4 regions of the Streptomyces sp. NPDC059452 genome follow, and region 3 is predicted to be linked to each of the others. Evidence: riboswitches for the same ligand, from Rfam matches in the RefSeq annotation. Region 3 holds a riboswitch; each other region holds the start of a gene.
The links. Region 3 has a riboswitch for cyclic di-AMP ahead of ACFW9Z_RS19880 (transglycosylase family protein). Riboswitches for the same ligand answer to the same signal wherever they lie in the genome.
Positions count from the first base shown of each region.

Region 1: another riboswitch for cyclic di-AMP. It lies ahead of ACFW9Z_RS26375 (transglycosylase SLT domain-containing protein); the one in region 3 lies ahead of ACFW9Z_RS19880 (transglycosylase family protein).
Region 2: another riboswitch for cyclic di-AMP. It lies ahead of ACFW9Z_RS22540 (M23 family metallopeptidase); the one in region 3 lies ahead of ACFW9Z_RS19880 (transglycosylase family protein).
Region 4: another riboswitch for cyclic di-AMP. It lies ahead of ACFW9Z_RS35035 (NlpC/P60 family protein); the one in region 3 lies ahead of ACFW9Z_RS19880 (transglycosylase family protein).

Region 1 covers NZ_JBHYVE010000022.1:58,376-63,007, forward strand. Annotated here, with positions in the region: gene ACFW9Z_RS26370 (FAD-dependent oxidoreductase) at 10-1,401, opposite strand; cyclic di-AMP (ydaO/yuaA leader) riboswitch at 1,851-2,041, shown strand; gene ACFW9Z_RS26375 (transglycosylase SLT domain-containing protein) at 2,045-2,887, shown strand; gene ACFW9Z_RS26380 (GMC oxidoreductase) at 3,045-4,632, shown strand, end outside.
Region 2 covers NZ_JBHYVE010000017.1:89,093-93,724, reverse strand. Annotated here, with positions in the region: gene ACFW9Z_RS22550 (M16 family metallopeptidase) at 1-807, shown strand, start outside; gene ACFW9Z_RS22545 (M16 family metallopeptidase) at 834-2,204, shown strand; cyclic di-AMP (ydaO/yuaA leader) riboswitch at 2,427-2,595, shown strand; gene ACFW9Z_RS22540 (M23 family metallopeptidase) at 2,609-3,442, shown strand; gene ACFW9Z_RS22535 (GntR family transcriptional regulator) at 3,692-4,399, shown strand; gene ACFW9Z_RS22530 (HPr family phosphocarrier protein) at 4,601-4,632, opposite strand, start outside.
Region 3 covers NZ_JBHYVE010000014.1:101,398-106,029, forward strand. Annotated here, with positions in the region: gene ACFW9Z_RS19875 (transglycosylase family protein) at 5-1,132, shown strand; cyclic di-AMP (ydaO/yuaA leader) riboswitch at 1,425-1,624, shown strand; gene ACFW9Z_RS19880 (transglycosylase family protein) at 1,629-2,354, shown strand; gene eno (phosphopyruvate hydratase) at 2,713-3,993, shown strand; gene ACFW9Z_RS19890 (septum formation initiator family protein) at 4,111-4,590, shown strand.
Region 4 covers NZ_JBHYVE010000049.1:15,074-19,705, forward strand. Annotated here, with positions in the region: gene ACFW9Z_RS35025 (peptidoglycan DD-metalloendopeptidase family protein) at 1-24, shown strand, start outside; gene pcrA (DNA helicase PcrA) at 107-2,551, opposite strand; cyclic di-AMP (ydaO/yuaA leader) riboswitch at 2,811-2,978, shown strand; gene ACFW9Z_RS35035 (NlpC/P60 family protein) at 2,977-4,197, shown strand; gene ACFW9Z_RS35040 (TnsA-like heteromeric transposase endonuclease subunit) at 4,421-4,632, shown strand, end outside.

The DNA.
Region 1 (4,632 bases), on a different contig from region 3:
GGTCCTTGCTCAGGCCTCGGCGGGCCGCTCGGCCGGGACGAAGGCGTCCGACGCCTCCAGCATGCCCTCGCGCTCCACGACCTTGATCCGCTCGCGGCCCTGCGCGGCACCGAGCGCCTGCTCGTGCGCGTCCAGCTTGTGCCAGCCCTCCCAGGTGGTGTACCGGACGTTCCGGCTCTCCAGGAAGGCCTCGACGGCCTCCGGAGCGGGCGTCGCCGGCTCGGCCAGACGGCCGGCGGCGCGGTCCTCCAGGAGGCAGGCGACCGTCTCGTTGGCGTCGCCCTTGGTGTGCCCGATCAGACCGATCGGGCCGCGCTTGATCCAGCCCGTGACGTAGACCGAGGCCATGTGCTCGTCGCCCGCGATGACGCGGCCCGCCTCGTGCGGGACGGTGCCGGAGGCCACGTCGAAGGGGAGCTTGGGCAGCTCCTCCGAGTAGTAGCCGACGGCCCGGTAGACGCTCTGCATGTCCCAGTCGGTGAAGTTCCCCGTGCCCCGGACGTTGCCGGTGCCGTCGAGCTCGGTGCGCTCGGTGCGCAGCGCGACGACCTTGCCGTCCTCGCCGAGGATCTCGACCGGCGACTCGAAGAAGTGCAGGAAGAGCTTGTGCGGGCGGTCGCCGACATCGCGGATCGCCCAGTTCTCCAGGGTCTGCGCGACCATGTTGGCCTGCTTGTTCTCCCGCCGGGTGGCGATCGAGCCCTCGTCGTACTCGATGTCCTCGGGGTTGACGATGACCTCGATGTTGGGGGAGTGGTCCAGCTCCCGCAGCTCCATCGGGCTGAACTTGGCCTGCGCCGGGCCACGCCGCCCGAACACATGCACCTCCAGCGCCTTGTTGGCCTTGAGGCCCTGGTACACGTTGTCCGGGATCTCGGTGGGCAGCAGCTCGTCCGCCGTCTTGGCCAGGACCCGGGCCACGTCGAGGGCCACGTTGCCGACGCCGAGGACGGCGACCTTCTCCGCGGTGAGCGGCCAGGTGCGCGGGACCTCGGGGTGGCCGTCGTACCAGGAGACGAACTCGGCCGCGCCGTAGGAGCCGTCCAGCTCGATGCCGGGGATGTCGAGCGCCCGGTCGGCCTCCGCGCCGGTGGAGAAGATCACCGCGTCGTAGAAGGACCGCAGATCGTCCAGGTCGATGTCGTTCGGGTAGCTGACGTTGCCGAAGAGGCGGATCTGCGGCTTGTCCAGCACCTGGTGCAGTGCCTTGACGATGCCCTTGATCCGGGGGTGGTCGGGGGCCACGCCGTAACGGATCAGGCCGAAGGGCGCGGGCATGCGCTCGAAGAGGTCGATGGAGACGCCCGGGTCCTGGCAGACCTCGGATTTGAGCAGCGCGTCCGCAGCGTAGATACCGGCAGGGCCGGCTCCGACAATGGCGACGCGGACGGGGCGTGTCATGGCGTGGTGATCCTTAAGGCGGGCGAACGCGGGCAGGTTACAGCGTACGTCGGAAGTAAGGCTTGGCTTACTAGTCTCCACCCCACACGGTAAGCCCTCGCCCCGCGGGCCCGTGGACCCGGCCCGTGGGACTGTCCGATAAGTCCGTTTCTGTGGGGTGGTATGGGCGATTTTAGTCTTTTCACCCCCTATTCCATAAAAAGGCTATTGGGGCGCTTGGGATGTTTTGACCCTGCTCATTTCGGCCACCTCCGCGCGAAGTGGTGAGCGTCACTTCCGGGGGCGCGGACGTAGATGCGGAGGGTTCGGTTCCCTTCTGCGCGAAGAAAGTTGACACCGCGACGGAACGGGAGCGGCGGGGAATTCCTTTATTGGATCTTCCGGGTAAAGCTGATCAGGAATTCAGGGCTTGTTCCGCCCGGCCCTTTTCGCCTACGGTCACGACCAATCCGGATGGAACGCCGAATCCTGCCGCCGTCCGGGAATCCGAAACCCACTCACGTACGGCAGGAGCGGGGGACCCAGGTAAGCCGCCGATCCGGTATCCGGAACGGCTAGGGGTGAAGTCGCATGCCCATGCGGCCAGACATCTCCCGTCTGAACCCGACAGCTCACCTCGTAGGCGCCGGAGAGGAAATTCCCCATGCCCGCACAGGGTAAGCACCGCCGTCCCAAGTCCGTCTCGCTGAGCCGTGGCATCGCCGCTGTGACCACGGGTGGAGCCGTTCTGGCCCTCCCGGTGCTCGGCGCCACCACCGCCTCCGCCGCCCCCGCGCACGCCGTTGCCGCCGAAAAGGCGGTGGCCCCGGTCTCCGTGACCGCCCAGGCGAATTCCGTGACGAAGGCCGCACCCGCCAAGCATTCCGTGGTGGCCGGCGAAACGCTTTCCAAGATCGCCCGTGAGCATTCCGTCAGCGGCGGCTGGAAGAAGCTGTACGAAGGCAACCGGAAGGCCATCGGTGAGAACCCGAACCTCATTCACCCGGGTATCACGCTGACCATCGGCGCCAAGGCTGCCGCCCCGTCAGACGCCAAGGCCGGCAAGGCTGCCAAGGCCGCCGCCCCGTCCGTCGGCCGCGCCGCCACGGCCGAGCGTGCCGACCGCTCCGAGCGCGCCGCCGCCCCCGTCGCCAAGGCCGCCCCGGCCGCCGCCCCCACCACGTACACCAACGACCTCGATGGCTGGATCAAGGAGTCGCTGGCGGTCATGGCCAAGCACGGCATCCCCGGCACCTACGAGGGCATCCACCGCAACATCATCCGCGAGTCCTCGGGCAACCCGAACGCCATCAACAACTGGGACTCCAACGCCGCCAAGGGCATCCCCTCCAAGGGGCTGCTCCAGGTCATCGACCCGACCTTCCGGGCGTACCACGTGCCCGGCACCTCGACCAACAGCTACGACCCGGTCGCCAACATCACCGCCGCGTGCAACTACGCCGCCGACCGGTACGGCTCGATCGACAACGTCTTCGGCGCCTACTGATCCCGCCCGCACATCAGCCCGAGGGGCCCCGGACCACACGGTCCGGGGCCCCTCGGGCGTGGTGGGCGCGCCGGGAAGTTACCCCCAAGTTCCTCTTTCCTTACCACGCGATCGACAGTAGAACCTGTTGCACTCTGTCGAGAGTGAGGTATGTCACATGACCGACACTACCCTGCGGGATGACGCATCCAAGGGTGTCTCCCGTCGAAGATTCATCGCTGGAACAGGTTCTCTTCTCGGGGTCGCGGCGCTCGCCGGACCCACCGCACCCGCCTGGGCCTCGGTCCGCGCGGCAGCGGCGCCGATCGGGTCCGGTGCCCATGTGCCGGTACTGGTCGTCGGCACCGGGTACGGCGGCTCCGTGGCCGCCCTGCGGCTCGCCCAGGCCGGCACGGACGTGCACATGGTCGAGATGGGCATGGCCTGGGACACCCCCGGCGCGGACGGCAAGATCTTCGCCAACACCACCAGGCCGGACGACCGGTCCTTCTGGCTGCGCACCAGGACCAGACAGCCACTCAGCAACTTCCTCGGCTTCCCGCTGGACAGACACGTCAACCGCTACACCGGCATCCTGGACGCCGAGGAGTTCTCCGGTATCACCGTCTACCAGGGGCGCGGCGTCGGCGGCGGCTCGCTGGTCAACGGCGGCATGGCCGTCACGCCCCGGCGGGAGAACTTCGCCGCCATCCTCCCGTCGGTCAACGCCGAGGAGATGTACAGCACCTACTACCCGCGCGCCAACGCGGGCCTCGGCGTCACCACCATCGACCCCGCGTGGTTCGACACCGTCGACTGCTACCAGTACTCCCGGGTCGGCCGGAAGCACGCGCAGCGCTCCGGCTTCCCGTTCCTCTTCGTACCCGCCGTGTACGACTGGGACTACATGAAGCAGGAGGCCGCCGGAACGGTCCCCAGGTCCGCGCTGGACGCGGAGATCCTCTACGGCAACAACTACGGCAAGAAGTCACTCCAGAAGACCTACATCGACCGGATCAGGGCCACCGGCCGGGTGACCATCACCCCGCTCCACCAGGTCACCTCGGTCTCCCCGGCCTCCGGCGGCGGCTACACGGTCCTCATCGACCAGCTGGACACCACCGGCCGGACCACCCTCACCAAGACCGTCACGGCGGACAAGGTCTTCTTCGCCGCGGGCAGCGTCGGCACCAGCAAGCTGCTCGTCGGACTGAAGGCCACCGGAGCCCTGCCCCTCCTCAACGACGAGGTCGGCAAGGGCTGGGGCGACAACGGCAACGTCATGTGCGGCCGGGCCAACCACCTCTGGGACCCGACCGGGAAGGTGCAGTCCTCCATCCCCACCGGGGGCATCGACAACTGGGACGCCGGAGGCGCGTTCGCCGAAGTCGCCCCGCTGCCCACCGGGATCGAGACCTGGGCCTCGTTCTACCTCTCGATCACCAAGAACCCGCACCGCGCCCGGTTCACCTGGAACGCGGCGGCGGGCCGGGCCGAGCTGAACTGGCAGACGGCGTGGAAGCAGCCGTCCATCGACGCCGCCAGGACCATCTTCGACAAGATCAACAAGAAGGAGGGGACGATCTACCGCACGGACCTCTTCGGCGTCCACAAGATCTGGGGCGACCATCTGACCTACCACCCCCTGGGCGGCGCGGTCCTGGACAAGGCCACCGACAACTACGGGCGGCTGCACGGCTATCCGGGCCTGTACGTCATCGACGGCGCACTGATCCCCGGCAACACCAGCGTCAACCCGTTCGTGA
Region 2 (4,632 bases), on a different contig from region 3:
AACAACGCGGTGCTCTCGATCGTCGGGGACATCGACCCCGAGCAGACCCTCGCCTGGGTCGAGAAGTACTTCGGCTCCATCCCGTCCCACGACGGCAAGCAGCCGCCGCGCGACGGCACCCTGCCTGAGATCATCGGCGAGCAGCTGCGCGAAGTGGTCCACGAGGAGGTCCCGGCGCGTGCGCTGATGGCCGCCTACCGCCTCCCGCACGACGGCACCCGCGCCTGTGACGCGGCCGACCTGGCGCTGACCGTGCTGGGCGGCGGCGAGTCCTCCCGGCTGCACAACCGCCTGGTCCGCCGCGACCGTACGGCGGTGGCGGCGGGCTTCGGGCTGCTGCGGCTCGCCGGGGCGCCCTCGCTGGGCTGGCTGGATGTGAAGACCTCCGGCGGTGTCGAGGTGGCGACGATCGAGGCCGCGGTCGACGAGGAGCTGGCCCGGTTCGCCGAGGAGGGGCCCACTCCGGAGGAGATGGAGCGCGCCCAGGCGCAGTTGGAGCGCGAGTGGCTGGACCGCCTCGGTACGGTCGCGGGCCGCGCCGACGAACTGTGCCGCTACGCGGTGCTGTTCGGCGACCCGCAGCTCGCCCTGACCGCCGTGGGACGCGTCCTGGACATCACCGCGGAGGAGGTGCGCGAGGCGGCCCGGGCGGCCCTGCGCCCCGACAACCGGGCGGTGCTGGTCTACGAGCCCATCGAGCCGGCCGAGGAGTCCGATGAGTCCGGCGACGGCGTCGGGGCCGCCGGGGCCGCCGGGGCCGTCGAGGACGCAGCAGGCACCGACGCGCCCGAGGGGGCGGACAAGTGAGCGACGCCGCCGTGACTGGAGTAGCCATGGAGTACCACCCGCAGCCGACCCCGGGCACCGCCCGGCCGTGGGCCTTCCCCGCCCCCGAGCGCGGTGCCCTGCCCAACGGGCTGACCGTGCTGCGCTGCCACCGCCCCGGCCAGCAGGTCGTCGCCGTGGAGATCTTCCTGGACGCCCCGCTGGACGCCGAGCCCGAGGGCCTGGACGGTGTGGCCACGATCATGTCGCGGGCGCTCTCCGAGGGCACCGACAAGCACAGCGCCGAGGAGTTCGCCGCCGAGCTGGAGCGGTGCGGCGCCACCCTGGACGCGCACGCCGACCACCCCGGCGTCCGGGTCTCCCTGGAGGTCCCGGCCTCCCGGCTGGCCAAGGCACTCGGACTGGTCGCCGAGGCCCTGCGCGCCCCGGCCTTCTCCGAGAGCGAGATCGAGCGGCTCGTCGGCAACCGCCTCGACGAGATCCCGCACGAGCAGGCCAACCCGTCCCGGCGCGCCGCCAAGCAGCTCTCCAAGGAGCTCTTTCCGGCCACCGCCCGGATGTCCCGCCCGCGCCTGGGCACCGAGGAGACGGTGCGGCGGATCGACGCCGCCGCCGTGCGCGCCTTCTTCGACGCCCACATCCGCCCGGCCACCGCGACGGCCGTGATCGTCGGCGACCTCACGGGCATCGACCTGGACGCCCTGCTCGCCGACACCCTCGGCGACTGGTCGGGCAACCCGGGCCAGGCCCGCCCGGTCCCGCCGATCACCGCCGACGACACCGGCCGTGTGGTCATCGTGGACCGCCCCGGCGCGGTCCAGACCCAGCTGCTGATCGGCCGCATCGGCGCCGACCGGCACGAGCGCGTCTGGCCCGCCCAGGTGCTCGGCACGTACTGCCTGGGCGGCACCCTCACCTCCCGGCTGGACCGGGTGCTGCGCGAGGAGAAGGGCTACACCTACGGCGTACGGGCCTTCGCCCAGGTCCTGCGCTCGTCCGGCCCCGAATCGGGCGGCGCGGCGATGCTCGCCATCAGCGGTTCGGTGGACACCGAGTCCACCGGCCCGGCGCTGGAGGACCTCTGGAAGGTCCTGCGGACGCTGGCGGCCGAGGGGCTGACCGACGCCGAGCGCGAGACGGCCGTGCAGAACCTGGTGGGCGTCGCCCCGCTGAAGTTCGAGACGGCCGCCTCGGTCGCGAGCACCCTGGCCGACCAGGTCGAGCAGCACCTGCCCGACGACTACCAGGCCCAGCTGTACGCCCGCCTCGCCGAGACGGGCACCGTGGAGGCGACCGCGGCCGTGGTCAGCGCCTTCCCGGTGGACCGGCTGGTCACGGTCCTCGTCGGGGACGCCTCCCGGATCGAGGAGCCGGTGAAGGCGCTCGGCATCGGAGAGGTGACCGTCGTCAGCGGCTGACGCACCGTCGGCACATCAGGACGAAAGGGACCCCGGTGGACAGCAGTCCGCCGGGGTCCTCCCTTTTGTCCACTTAGTGCCATTTACCTGCTCTCAGGGGGGTAACTCCCTCTACGCCCTGTGGGATGCGCGACAAATCCCCCTGTCCGTTTGGTGCTGGGAAGGCGGCCCGCCTAGCGTCGGCCCGGCTGTCCGTCACCCGTACGCCGCATCCGCGGCCCCGGGCAGCCATCGCCGAGTCCCCGTCAGGCGCGAGCCTGGGGAGCCGGGGACCCACACGCAGTCCCTGGGGTGAATCGGATCCCCGTGCCGTGACCCGGCGCGGACATCCGTAGGAGACCTTCCTGCTCCGAACCCGTCAGCTAACCCGGTAGGCGAGAAGGAAGGAAAGGATCAGCCCCTCCATGGCGTTCACCCGTGCCACCGGGAAGCACCGTGCCCCGAGCCGCCTGAAGTGCCGCGGCGCCCGGGCCACCGGCATCGCGGCCCTGGCCACCACCGGAGTCATCGGCTCCCTGGCCTCCCCGGCCGCCGCGGCGGACTCCGGGTCCCCCGAGGCAGCCGAGACCGGACTCACCCGGACCATCGCCCTCGACGCCACGATCGCCGAGCAGATCCAGGCCCAGGCCCGGGCGCAGAAGCAGCGCGCCGAGGCCGTCGCGAAGGCGGAGGCCGAGGCGGCAGCGGCGGCCAAGGTCAAGGCCGCGAAGGCCAGGGCGAAGGCGGAGGCCAGGGCGAAGGCGGAGGCCCAGCGCAAGGCCGAGGCCCGCGCCCAGGAGGTCCGCGAGGAGAAGGCCCGGGCCGCCCGCGCCGCCGAACGCGCCCGGCTCAACGCCTTCCACCTCCCGGTCGCCGGTTCGTACGTCACCACCGGCTACAAGTCGGGCGGCGCGCTCTGGTCCTCCGGCAGCCACTCCGGCGTGGACTTCCGCGCCGCCTCCGGCAGCTCCGTCGTCGCGGTCGGCGCCGGTACGGTCGTCGAGGCCGGCTGGGGCGGCGCGTACGGCAACAACGTCGTGCTGCGGATGGCCGACGGCACGTACACCCAGTACGGCCACCTCTCCTCGATCGGCGTCTCCGTCGGCCAGAGCGTCGCCTCCGGCCAGCAGATCGGCCTCTCCGGCTCCACCGGCAACTCCACCGGCCCCCACCTCCACTTCGAGGCCCGGACCACCCCGGAGTACGGCTCGGACATGGACCCGGTCGCCTACCTGCGCTCGCACGGCGTACGCGTCTGACCCGGCCCCGTACGACCTGCCCGCAGGACCTGCCCGTACGTCCTGCTCGTCCGAAGGCCCCGGCTTCCCGCCGGGGCCTTCGGCAACGCACCCGAAAAGCCCCGCCGCCGGTCTCTCCGCCCCCGGTCCCTGGCCGGAAGATATCCATGGATTCCGGCCCGCCATCGGAAATTGCGGCAGATTGCAATAGAGTCACGGAACAGGCGTCGGCCGGCCGCGTTTCGCGGGGATTAAGGCGGAGGTTCGGACATGCGCATTCCCGCGCATTCGGTATGCACGGCAATCCGTGACGACATCGTCTCCGGTGTCTACGAGCGCGGCGGCCGCCTCACCGAGGAGCTGCTGGCACGGCGGTACGGGGTCTCCCGCGTCCCGGTGCGCGAGGCGCTGCGCACCCTGGAGTCCGAAGGCTTCGTCACCACCCGCAGGCACGCCGGGGCCTGTGTCGCCGAACCCACCGAGCGGGAGGCGGCCGACCTGCTGGAGGTCCGGATGCTCCTGGAGCCGCTGGCCGCCGCGCGGGCCGCCCAGCGCCGTACGGAGGCCCACCTCAAGGTGTTGCGCGGGCTGGTCAGACTGGGCCAGGAGCGGGCGCGCAGGGGGGAGGGGGAGGATCTGCGGTCGCTGGGCGGCTGGTTCCACGAGACCCTCGCCCAGGCCTCCGGCAGCCCCGGCCTCATCGCGCTGCTCACCCAGCTCAGACACAAGGTCGCCTGGATGTACGCGGTCGAGCAGCCGGCCCGCCCGGCCGACTCCTGGGCCGAGCACGGCGCCATCGTGGACGCGGTCGCGCGCGGCGACGCGGAACGGGCCAGGGCGCTCACCGCCCAGCATGCGGAACGGGCCGCGGGCGCCCACCGGCTGCGCCGCCCGGACCGGCCCGGCCGGCGCACTGCGCCCCCGCCCCGGGTGAGTTCTTCGCAACACGGCGTAAACATCGCGGGTGTCCGTCATTAACAAGGACGCCGTATACAAAGAGAAGTAATTGCCGAGGGTTTTATTCGTGCTGCCCGAATAATTCCCGAGTGGTCGATACGCCGATATGCCGATGCAGTCCGTTCGTCGGTGCGTCGGTGCCGGGAATAACGAAAGAGCCGTGGTTCCCCTCGGGGGAACCACGGCTCGGGTCCGTCGCCGTTGGATACGGGCCCGGGATCGTCAGACGGTCTCGGGAAGCTCTTCGAGACCCT
Region 3 (4,632 bases):
CCCCATGGGCTCCGCGAACGGCAGACACCGCCGCCCTCGTCAGGCACCCGCCATCGTCGTCGCCGCAGGCGTGACCGGATCGGCCATCGCCATCCCGCTCCTCGGCGCGACAGGCGCGAGCGCGGCCGAGGCCACCACCTGGGACCGGGTCGCGGAATGCGAGAGCGGCGGCATGTGGAGCGCCGACCTCGGCAACGGCTACTACGGCGGGCTCCAGTTCTCGCAGGAGACCTGGTCGGCGTACGGCGGCACCGACTTCGCGACCCGGGCCGACCTGGCCAGCCGGTCGCAGCAGATAGCCGTGGCCGAGAAGGTCCTGGCCGACCAGGGGCCGCAGGCGTGGCCGAGCTGTGCGGTGATCTCGGGCCTCGCGGTGGACGGCAGCCTGCCCGGCGTCGACCCCGGCACCGCACCCTCCACCGACCCCACCCAGGCTCCGACGACCGCCCCGGCGGACGAGGCGGATGAAAAGGGCGAGTCGAAGGTTTCGGGCGAGGCGGATAAGTCGGGCAAGACGGGCGAGGTAGGTAAGACGGGTGGGGTAGGTAAGTCCGGCGAGGCAGGCGAGACCGGCGGAGTCGACAAGGGTGGCAAGTCCGGCAAGTCCGGCAAGTCCGGCAAGGGTGACACGGTCGACCCCTCGGCGAAGCCCTCCGCGTCACCCACCGCCGGGAAGAGCGGCGGGACCGGCTCCCCCGACGCCTCGCAGCCCTCCGCCTCCCAGGGCGCCGACCGCACCGGCGGCAAGCACCGGGGCGCCCCCGCCCCCGAGGAGGCCGGTGCGGTGGGCCAGGAGGACGGCCCCCGGGAGTCCGGCCGGCACGCCTCGCGCGGCGAAGGCGATGCGCGGGACTCCGGCGCGGTCACGGCGGGCGGGTACACCGTGCAGCCCGGGGACAACCTCTGGGCGATCGCCGACGCCCAGGAGCTCCCCCAGGGCTGGACCGGCCTGTACGAGGCCAACAAGGACCTTCTGGGCTCCGATCCGGACCTGATCCTGCCCGGTCAGAGCCTGGATCTGGGTCTGGGTCAGGACGCGGAAAAGGGTGCGGACAAGGGCACGGGTGAGGGCGCGGGCGAGGGTGCCGGGAAGGGTGCTGCGGAGAGCGTCGAGGAGCCTTCCGCCAACTGATTCAATTAGGAAAAACACCCCCAAAATCACGGGTAGTTCAGAGGCCTATGTCCACTTATGCGTAAGTGAGACATGGGTCTCTTTGCTTCAACTGGCGTGTTGCGTCCGCTCGATCGGCGCAGATCCCCTCCGACCTGCGGAAACGATCCGTCAGGGTAAGCAAGTAAGCGCCGATTGGCCCAGTATGTCCGTCTTTGAATGTGGGGGTCGCCTGTGTTTACGGTCGGAACCGCTCGCACCGCGGGCCCCGTCGACCGTCACGCCGAATCCTGCCGTCGGTCGAAGGGAACAGACGCGTAAAGCGCCGTAGGCAGGAGCGGGGGACCCAGGTAAGCCGCCGGGTCCGCACGGCCCCTTCGAAGTCGAAGTCGAAGTCGAAGACGGGGACGTACGGGACCGGCTAGGGGTGAAGCCGCGTGCAAGGTCACGCGGCCGGGCAACTCATTGGCCCGAACCCGACAGCTCACCTCGCAGGCGTCGGTGAGGAGATCGTTCCATGCTGCTGAACAGCAAGGGCAAGCACCGCCGCCCGTCCAAGGCCACCCGTCTTGCCACCCTGGCGGGCGTCACGGGTGCCGCCGTCGCCATCCCGCTGATGGGCGCGACCGGCGCTTCCGCCGCCTCCGTCTCCACGTGGGACGCCGTCGCCCAGTGCGAGTCCGGCGGCAACTGGTCCATCAACACCGGCAACGGCTACTACGGCGGGCTCCAGTTCTCGCAGTCCAGCTGGGCCGCCGCCGGTGGTACGCAGTACGCCCCCCGCGCCGACCTGGCCTCCAAGGACCAGCAGATCGCCACCGCCGAGCGGCTTCTCGACATGCAGGGTCCGGGCGCCTGGGCCTGTGCCGGTGCCGGCGGTCTCACCAACGACGGTGTGGACCCGGGTGTGAACACCGGCTCCGGCCAGTCCGCGAGCAAGCCGCAGCAGGCCCCGCAGGCGCAGCCCGAGCGCAAGGCCGAGCAGCCCACCACGCGCAGCGAGCAGCGCACCGCCCCGGCCGCCCCCAAGGCCGAGAGCTCCAAGAAGACCGTCACCACCCCGACCGGTGAGAAGGTCCAGAAGGGCGACGGCGAGTACAAGGTCAAGGCCGGCGACACCCTCAGCAAGATCGCTGAGAAGGAGGGCGTCAAGGGCGGCTGGGCCAAGCTCTTCGAGCTCAACGACGACATCGTCAAAGACGCGGACCTGATCTTCCCGGGTCAGCAGCTCCACCTGAAGTAGCAGCCGGCTCTCCTCCCCGGAGGGAGGGGGTCCGGCGGCTCCCTCCCTCGCACGGCTCCCCGGCCCGGCGCGCTCACCCCCCGTGCGCGCCGGGCCGGGGTCTTTCCGCGAGGAAGCCCAGGGGGATGCGTTCACCGGCGGATGAGAATGAGGGGGGATTCGTTCACCTCTTGTCGCCAGCGCGTGTTACCGGCCAGTAGATTTTTGGAGTTTTGTCCCGTCATGCAGGCCCTTGGGTCCTTTTTCGTCCCAGGAGACGGGCGGTCGTCCGACTGATGCGGCCGGGCCGGTTAGGCTCGTGTCGCAAGGCCACAGTGACCCTGCACAACCAGTGTCAGATCCCAGAAGGAGATGCCTCGTGCCGTCCATCGACGTCGTCGTAGCCAGGGAAATCCTCGACTCCCGGGGCAACCCCACGGTCGAGGTCGAGGTTGGCCTCGACGACGGCAGCACGGGCCGTGCTGCCGTTCCGTCCGGCGCCTCCACCGGAGCGTTCGAGGCCGTTGAGCTTCGCGACGGTGACCCCAACCGCTACCAGGGCAAGGGCGTCGAGAAGGCCGTCCTCGCCGTCATCGAGCAGATCGGCCCGGAGCTCGTCGGGTACGACGCCACCGAGCAGCGCCTCATCGACCAGGCGATGTTCGACCTGGACGCCACCGAGAACAAGGCCTCGCTCGGCGCGAACGCCATCCTCGGTGTCTCGCTCGCCGTCGCGCACGCCGCCTCCGAGGCGTCCGACCTGCCGCTCTTCCGCTACCTCGGTGGCCCGAACGCGCACCTGCTGCCCGTTCCGATGATGAACATCGTGAACGGCGGCTCGCACGCCGACTCCAACGTGGACATCCAGGAGTTCATGATCGCGCCGATCGGCGCGGAGTCCTTCTCCGAGGCCCTGCGCTGGGGCGCGGAGGTCTACCACACGCTGAAGAAGGTCCTCAAGGCCAAGGGCCTGTCCACCGGACTCGGCGACGAGGGCGGCTTCGCCCCGAACCTGGAGTCCAACCGCGCCGCCCTGGACCTCATCGTCGAGGCCATCAAGGAGGCCGGTTACGTCCCGGGCCGTGACATCGCGCTCGCGCTCGACGCCGCCGCGTCCGAGTTCTACAAGGACGGCGTCTACGAGTTCGAGGGCAAGTCCCGCTCGGCCGCCGAGATGACCGAGTACTACGAGGAGCTCGTCTCCGCGTACCCGCTGGTCTCCATCGAGGACCCGCTGTACGAGGACGACTGGGACGGCTGGAAGACCATCACCGACCGCATCGGCGCCAAGGTCCAGATCGTCGGCGACGACCTCTTCGTCACCAACCCCGAGCGCCTGGTCCGTGGCATCGAGGAGGGCTCCGCCAACGCCCTGCTCGTCAAGGTCAACCAGATCGGTTCGCTGACCGAGGCCCTGGACGCCGTCGAGCTGGCCCAGCGCAACGGTCTCAAGTGCATGATGTCGCACCGCTCCGGCGAGACCGAGGACGTCACCATCGCCGACCTCGCCGTCGCCGTGAACTGCGGCCAGATCAAGACCGGCGCCCCGGCCCGCTCGGACCGCGTCGCCAAGTACAACCAGCTGCTGCGCATCGAGGAGATCCTCGACGACGCCGCGGTGTACGCGGGCCGCTCCGCCTTCCCGCGCTTCAAGGGCTGACCCGTAGCCGCTTCAAAGGCTGACCCGTAGCCGTCAAGACGGTGGCCTCCGTCCGTCCCCGCACTCGGTCCCGTACCGTGTGCGGGGACGGACGTGCGTGATGGGGAGGCGGGAGACATGGCCGGGAAGGACCGGGACCGGTTCTCCACCGCGACCAGGCTGCGACTGCTCGGCGAGCAGACCGCCGCCCGCGTCTACCGCTCCCAGAACCGCCGCCAGGCCCGCCGCTCCCGGCTCACCGGCCGGGCCGCGTTCCTGGCACTGGTCGTCTGCTCCCTGGTCGTCGCGCTCGCCTACCCGATGCGCCAGTACGTCTCCCAGCGCGACGAGATCGCCGAGCAGGAGCGGCTCTCGCAGCAGGCGGAGCGGCGCACCGAGGAGCTGCGGGACGAGAAGGCGCGGCTCCAGGACGACGCGTACATCATGCGGCTGGCCCGCCAGCACCTCCATTACGTCCTCCCCGGGGAGACCGGCTACACGGTGGCCGACCCCGACGCGGCGCGGGAGCGCCGCGGGGAGCCAGGCGCGAACCACCGGCCCTGGCACTCCAACCTCTGGGACGGCGTGGACGGCGCCGACCGGAACGACCGCGACTGACCGGGACCGCCCCCTGTACGGTCCACCTCCACGACTCCCCGT
Region 4 (4,632 bases), on a different contig from region 3:
AGCCACGGCGTCGACCCGACCTGAGCCGTACGAACACACACAGACGCACACACGAAGGGGGCGGGACGGCTTCAACAGCCGCCCCGCCCCCTTCCCGTGACTCGCCCTACAGCTTCTCGACCGGCGCGTACCGCAGGAGCAGCTTCTTCGGGCGCTCGTCGCCGAAGTCCACCGTCGCCTTGGCCTGGTCGCCGACGCCCTCGACGGCCGTCACCGTGCCCAGCCCGAACTGGTCGTGCGTGACCCGGTCCCCGACCACCAGCGTGACCGTGGGCTTCTCCGCGCCTGCGCGCCGGGTCGCGAAGCCGGAGGGGCCGGAGCGGGCGCGCGAGGAGGAGAGCGAGGACGTGATGCCCGAGGTGGGTCCGGCCGGGGCGGCCATCGGGCCCTTGCGCTTCCACTCCAGGTGCGCCTCCGGGATCTCCTCCAGGAACCGCGAGGGCGGGTTGTACGAGGGCTGGCCCCAGGCGCTGCGCATGGCGGCCCGGGTCAGATAGAGGCGTTCACGGGCGCGGGTGATGCCGACGTACGCGAGGCGCCGCTCCTCCTCCAGCTCCTTGGTCTGGCCGAGGGCCCGCATGTGCGGGAAGACGCCGTCCTCCAGACCGGTGAGGAAGACGACCGGGAACTCCAGCCCCTTCGCCGTGTGCAGGGTCATCAGCGTGATGACGCCGGAGCCGTCCTCGTCCTCGTCGGGGATCTGGTCCGAGTCGGCGACCAGCGCGACCTTCTCCAGGAACTCCGCGAGCGTGCCCGCGCCCTCCTCCTCGCCGCGCTCCTGCTCGAATTCGAGGGCGACGGCGGCGAGCTCCTGAAGGTTCTCGATACGGGTCTCGTCCTGCGGGTCCGTGGACGCCTGGAGCTCGGCGAGATAGCCCGTACGCTCCAGCACCGCTTCCAGCACGACGGCGGGGCCTGCACCGGACTCGACGATCGTGCGGAGCTCCTCCATCAGCGTGTTGAAGCGCTTGACGGCGTTGGAGGAGCGGGCCGCCATGCCGTACGCCTCGTCGACGCGGCGCAGCGCCTGCGGGAAGGAGATCTTCTCGCGCATCGACAGGGCGTCGATCATGGCCTCGGCCCGGTCGCCGATACCGCGCTTGGGCACATTGAGGATGCGGCGCAGCGGGACGGTGTCCTCGGGGTTGGCGAGGACCCGGAGGTAGGCCAGGACGTCCCGGACCTCCTTGCGCTCGTAGAAGCGCACACCGCCGACGACCTTGTAGGGCAGGCCGACGCGGATGAAGATCTCTTCGAAGACGCGGGACTGGGCGTTGGTCCGGTAGAAGACGGCGACATCGCCCGCCTTGGCGTCGCCCTTGTCGGTGAGCCGGTCGATCTCGTCGGCGACGAACTGGGCCTCGTCGTGCTCGGTGTCGGCCACATAGCCGGTGATGCGGGCGCCGCTGCCGGCGTTGGTCCACAGGTTCTTGGGGCGGCGGCTCTCGTTGCGCTCGATGACCGCGTTGGCGGCGGAGAGGATCGTCTGCGTGGAGCGGTAGTTCTGCTCCAGGAGGATCGTCTTCGCGTCCGGGTAGTCCTCCTCGAACTGGAGGATGTTGCGGATGGTCGCGCCCCGGAAGGCGTAGATGGACTGGTCCGCGTCACCGACGACACACAGCTCGGCGGGGGCGTCGGCGGCCTCTCCGGAGGGACCGACCAGCTCCCGTACCAGCGTGTACTGGGCGTGGTTGGTGTCCTGGTACTCGTCGACCAGGACATGGCGGAAGCGGCGGCGGTAGTGCTCGGCGACATCCGGGAAGGCCTGGAGGAGGTGGACCGTCGTCATGATGATGTCGTCGAAGTCCAGCGCGTTGGCCTCGCGCAGACGGGCCTGGTAGAGCGCGTACGCCTGGGCCAGGGTCTTCTCGAAGCCGTCGGCCGCCTGTCCGGCGAAGGTCTCCTCGTCGATGAGCTCGTTCTTGAGGTTGGAGACCTTGGCGGTGAAGGACTTCGGCGGATAGCGCTTGGGGTCCAGGTCGAGATCGCGGCAGACCAGGGCCATCAGGCGCTTGGAGTCGGCGGCGTCGTAGATCGAGAACGACGAGGTGAAGCCGAGCTTCTTCGACTCGCGGCGCAGGATGCGGACGCACGCGCTGTGGAAGGTCATGACCCACATGGCGTTGGCGCGCGGGCCCACCAGCTGCTCCACGCGCTCCTTCATCTCGCCCGCGGCCTTGTTGGTGAAGGTGATCGCGAGGATCTGCCCCGGGTGCACCCCGCGCTCGGCCAGCAGGTGGGCGATGCGGTGGGTCAGCACCCGGGTCTTGCCGGAGCCTGCCCCGGCGACGATGAGCAGCGGGGACCCGGCGTGCACGACGGCGGCGCGCTGCTCGGTGTTCAGCCCGTCGAGCAGCGCGGCGGAGTCGATGACCGGGCGCGGGTGGCCGTCCCGGTAATACCCGTCCCGGGGCGGCGGGGGCGCGTCGAAGACGCCCTCGAAGAGACCCTCCGGCACCGCTTCGGGTGCGTGGTCCTCGGGGGGCGGCGGCGGGCCGTCCTCCGCGGACTGGAGGCCGGTCAGGAAACTGTCGTCAAAGAGGCTGCTCATCGCCATCCGAGTCTAGGGGGCGGGACTGACAACGTTCGGCCGAAGTCCGGAAGGCGATGTCCACACCCGTACGCACGGAGAGCGGACGTCCACGTTCCGTGAAGAAGGGCCCGGTCGGAGGGGGTGCCGGGGGGCCCGATCCGAAAAGGTCACGAAAATGTATCGGGCATATCGCTCATCCTCCTTCCCAGCGGCGGGGCCGGTTGGCTAGCGTGCTCGATCAGGTGATCCGTAGCTCCCTGGGGCGAACCGCGCCTCACGGTCACCTCTGCCGAATCCGCGCTGCCCTCCCGGCAGTTCGGAACCGGGGACCCACACGCGTAAACCGGGGTGAATCGGTCCGTACCCTCCCATCCGGACCGTAGGACAGCCTTCCGTTCCGTCCGAACCCGACAGCTAACCCGGTAGGCGGTCCACGGAAGGAGATGCCGGTCTTGGCATCGCATCGCAAGCCACGCACGAAGGTGCGCACCACCACCCCCGCCGTCGGGTTCACGACGGCCGCGCTGGCCTCGGTGACGCTGCTCTCCACGCAGAGCGCGACCGCCGCCCCCGCGGAGCCGAAGCCCGCCGTGGAGGACGTACAGAAGAAGGTCGACGAGCTCTACCGGCAGGCGGGCAGCGCCACCCAGCGGTACAACCGGGCGAAGGCCGCCTCCACGGCCCAGCGCACCAAGGTCGACACGCTGCTCTCCGACGTGGCGAAGCGGACCGAGAAGATCAACGAGGCGCGCCGGGCGCTGGGGTCCTACGCGGCCGCGCAGTACCGCACCGGCGGCATCGCGCCCACCGCGACCTTCTTCCTGGCGGACGACCCCCAGTCGTACTTCGACCAGAACCAGGTGATGAGCCGGGCGACGGAACGGCAGCAGAAGGCGGTCGACGACTTCCGTACGCAGCAGGCGGCGGCGTCGAAGAAGCGTGCGGAGGCCGTGCGGAGCCTGGAGGCGCTCACCGAGACGCAGGCCACGCTCCGCTCCAGCAAGCGGAGCGTGCAGACCAAGCTCACCGAGGCCCGGACCCTGCTCTCGAAGCTGACCGCCGAGGAGAAGGCGCGGCTGGCGGAGCTGGAGCGCAAGAAGGAGGCCGAGGCCAGGAAGAAGGCGGAGAAGCTGGCCCTCCGGCAGGCAGCCGAGAAGAAGGAGCGCGAGGAGGCGGAGAAGAAGGCCCGCGAGGAGGCCGCGAAGGAGTCCGGCGGGGACAACGACTCCGGTTCCGGTTCCGGCAGCGGTACGGGGACGAGCCCGGGTGCCGGTACGGGAACGGGTACGGGTGCCGGGGCGGGCAGCGGCTACGCGGCCAAGGCCGAGCAGGTGCTGGCCTTCGCCCGCGCCCAGATCGGCAAGCCGTACGTGTGGGGGGCCTCGGGCCCGTCCTCGTACGACTGCTCGGGGCTGACCCAGGCGGCGTGGCGGGAGGCGGGGGTGACACTGCCCCGGACCACCTGGGACCAGGTGAAGGTGGGCACCCGGGTCGCGACCTCGGACCTTCAGCCCGGGGACCTGGTCTTCTTCTACGACGACATCAGCCACGTCGGCATCTACAAGGGCGACGGGATGATGATCCACGCCCCGAAGCCGGGGACGAACGTGCGCGAGGAGTCGATCTACTCCATGCCGATCTACGGGAGCGTGCGCCCGGCGTAGGGCAGTGCGGGGTGGTGTAGGGACTCAATAGATCTGTCGGATTCTCAACGTTCTGTCGTCAACTTGTCGTTTCCGACACGCTGTTGAGAATTGCTCTGCCGAGTGATTGTAGGGCCCTGGAGCATCTCCAGGGCCCGTTCACGCATGGTACGCCGCAGCCGTTGGGCATCCTCGCCCGAGATCACGATCAGTGGTCACTTGATTGCGTACAGCGGGGGTGGCGGTGGCAGATCATTTGTCTCGTGCGGTGATTCCGGGTGCCGACGTGGTCCAGGTGCGGTACCGGCAGGCGGACGGAGAGTTCACGGAGACGACGTTGGACCGGCTCATGGCCACGGAGGTAGTAGCCGGACTGCCAGTGCGAGATTTCCGCTGGTACAAGGGGCGTCGGCACTACTCCGGCTGGTATCACTCAGTGACGGGCGATCGGCTGGT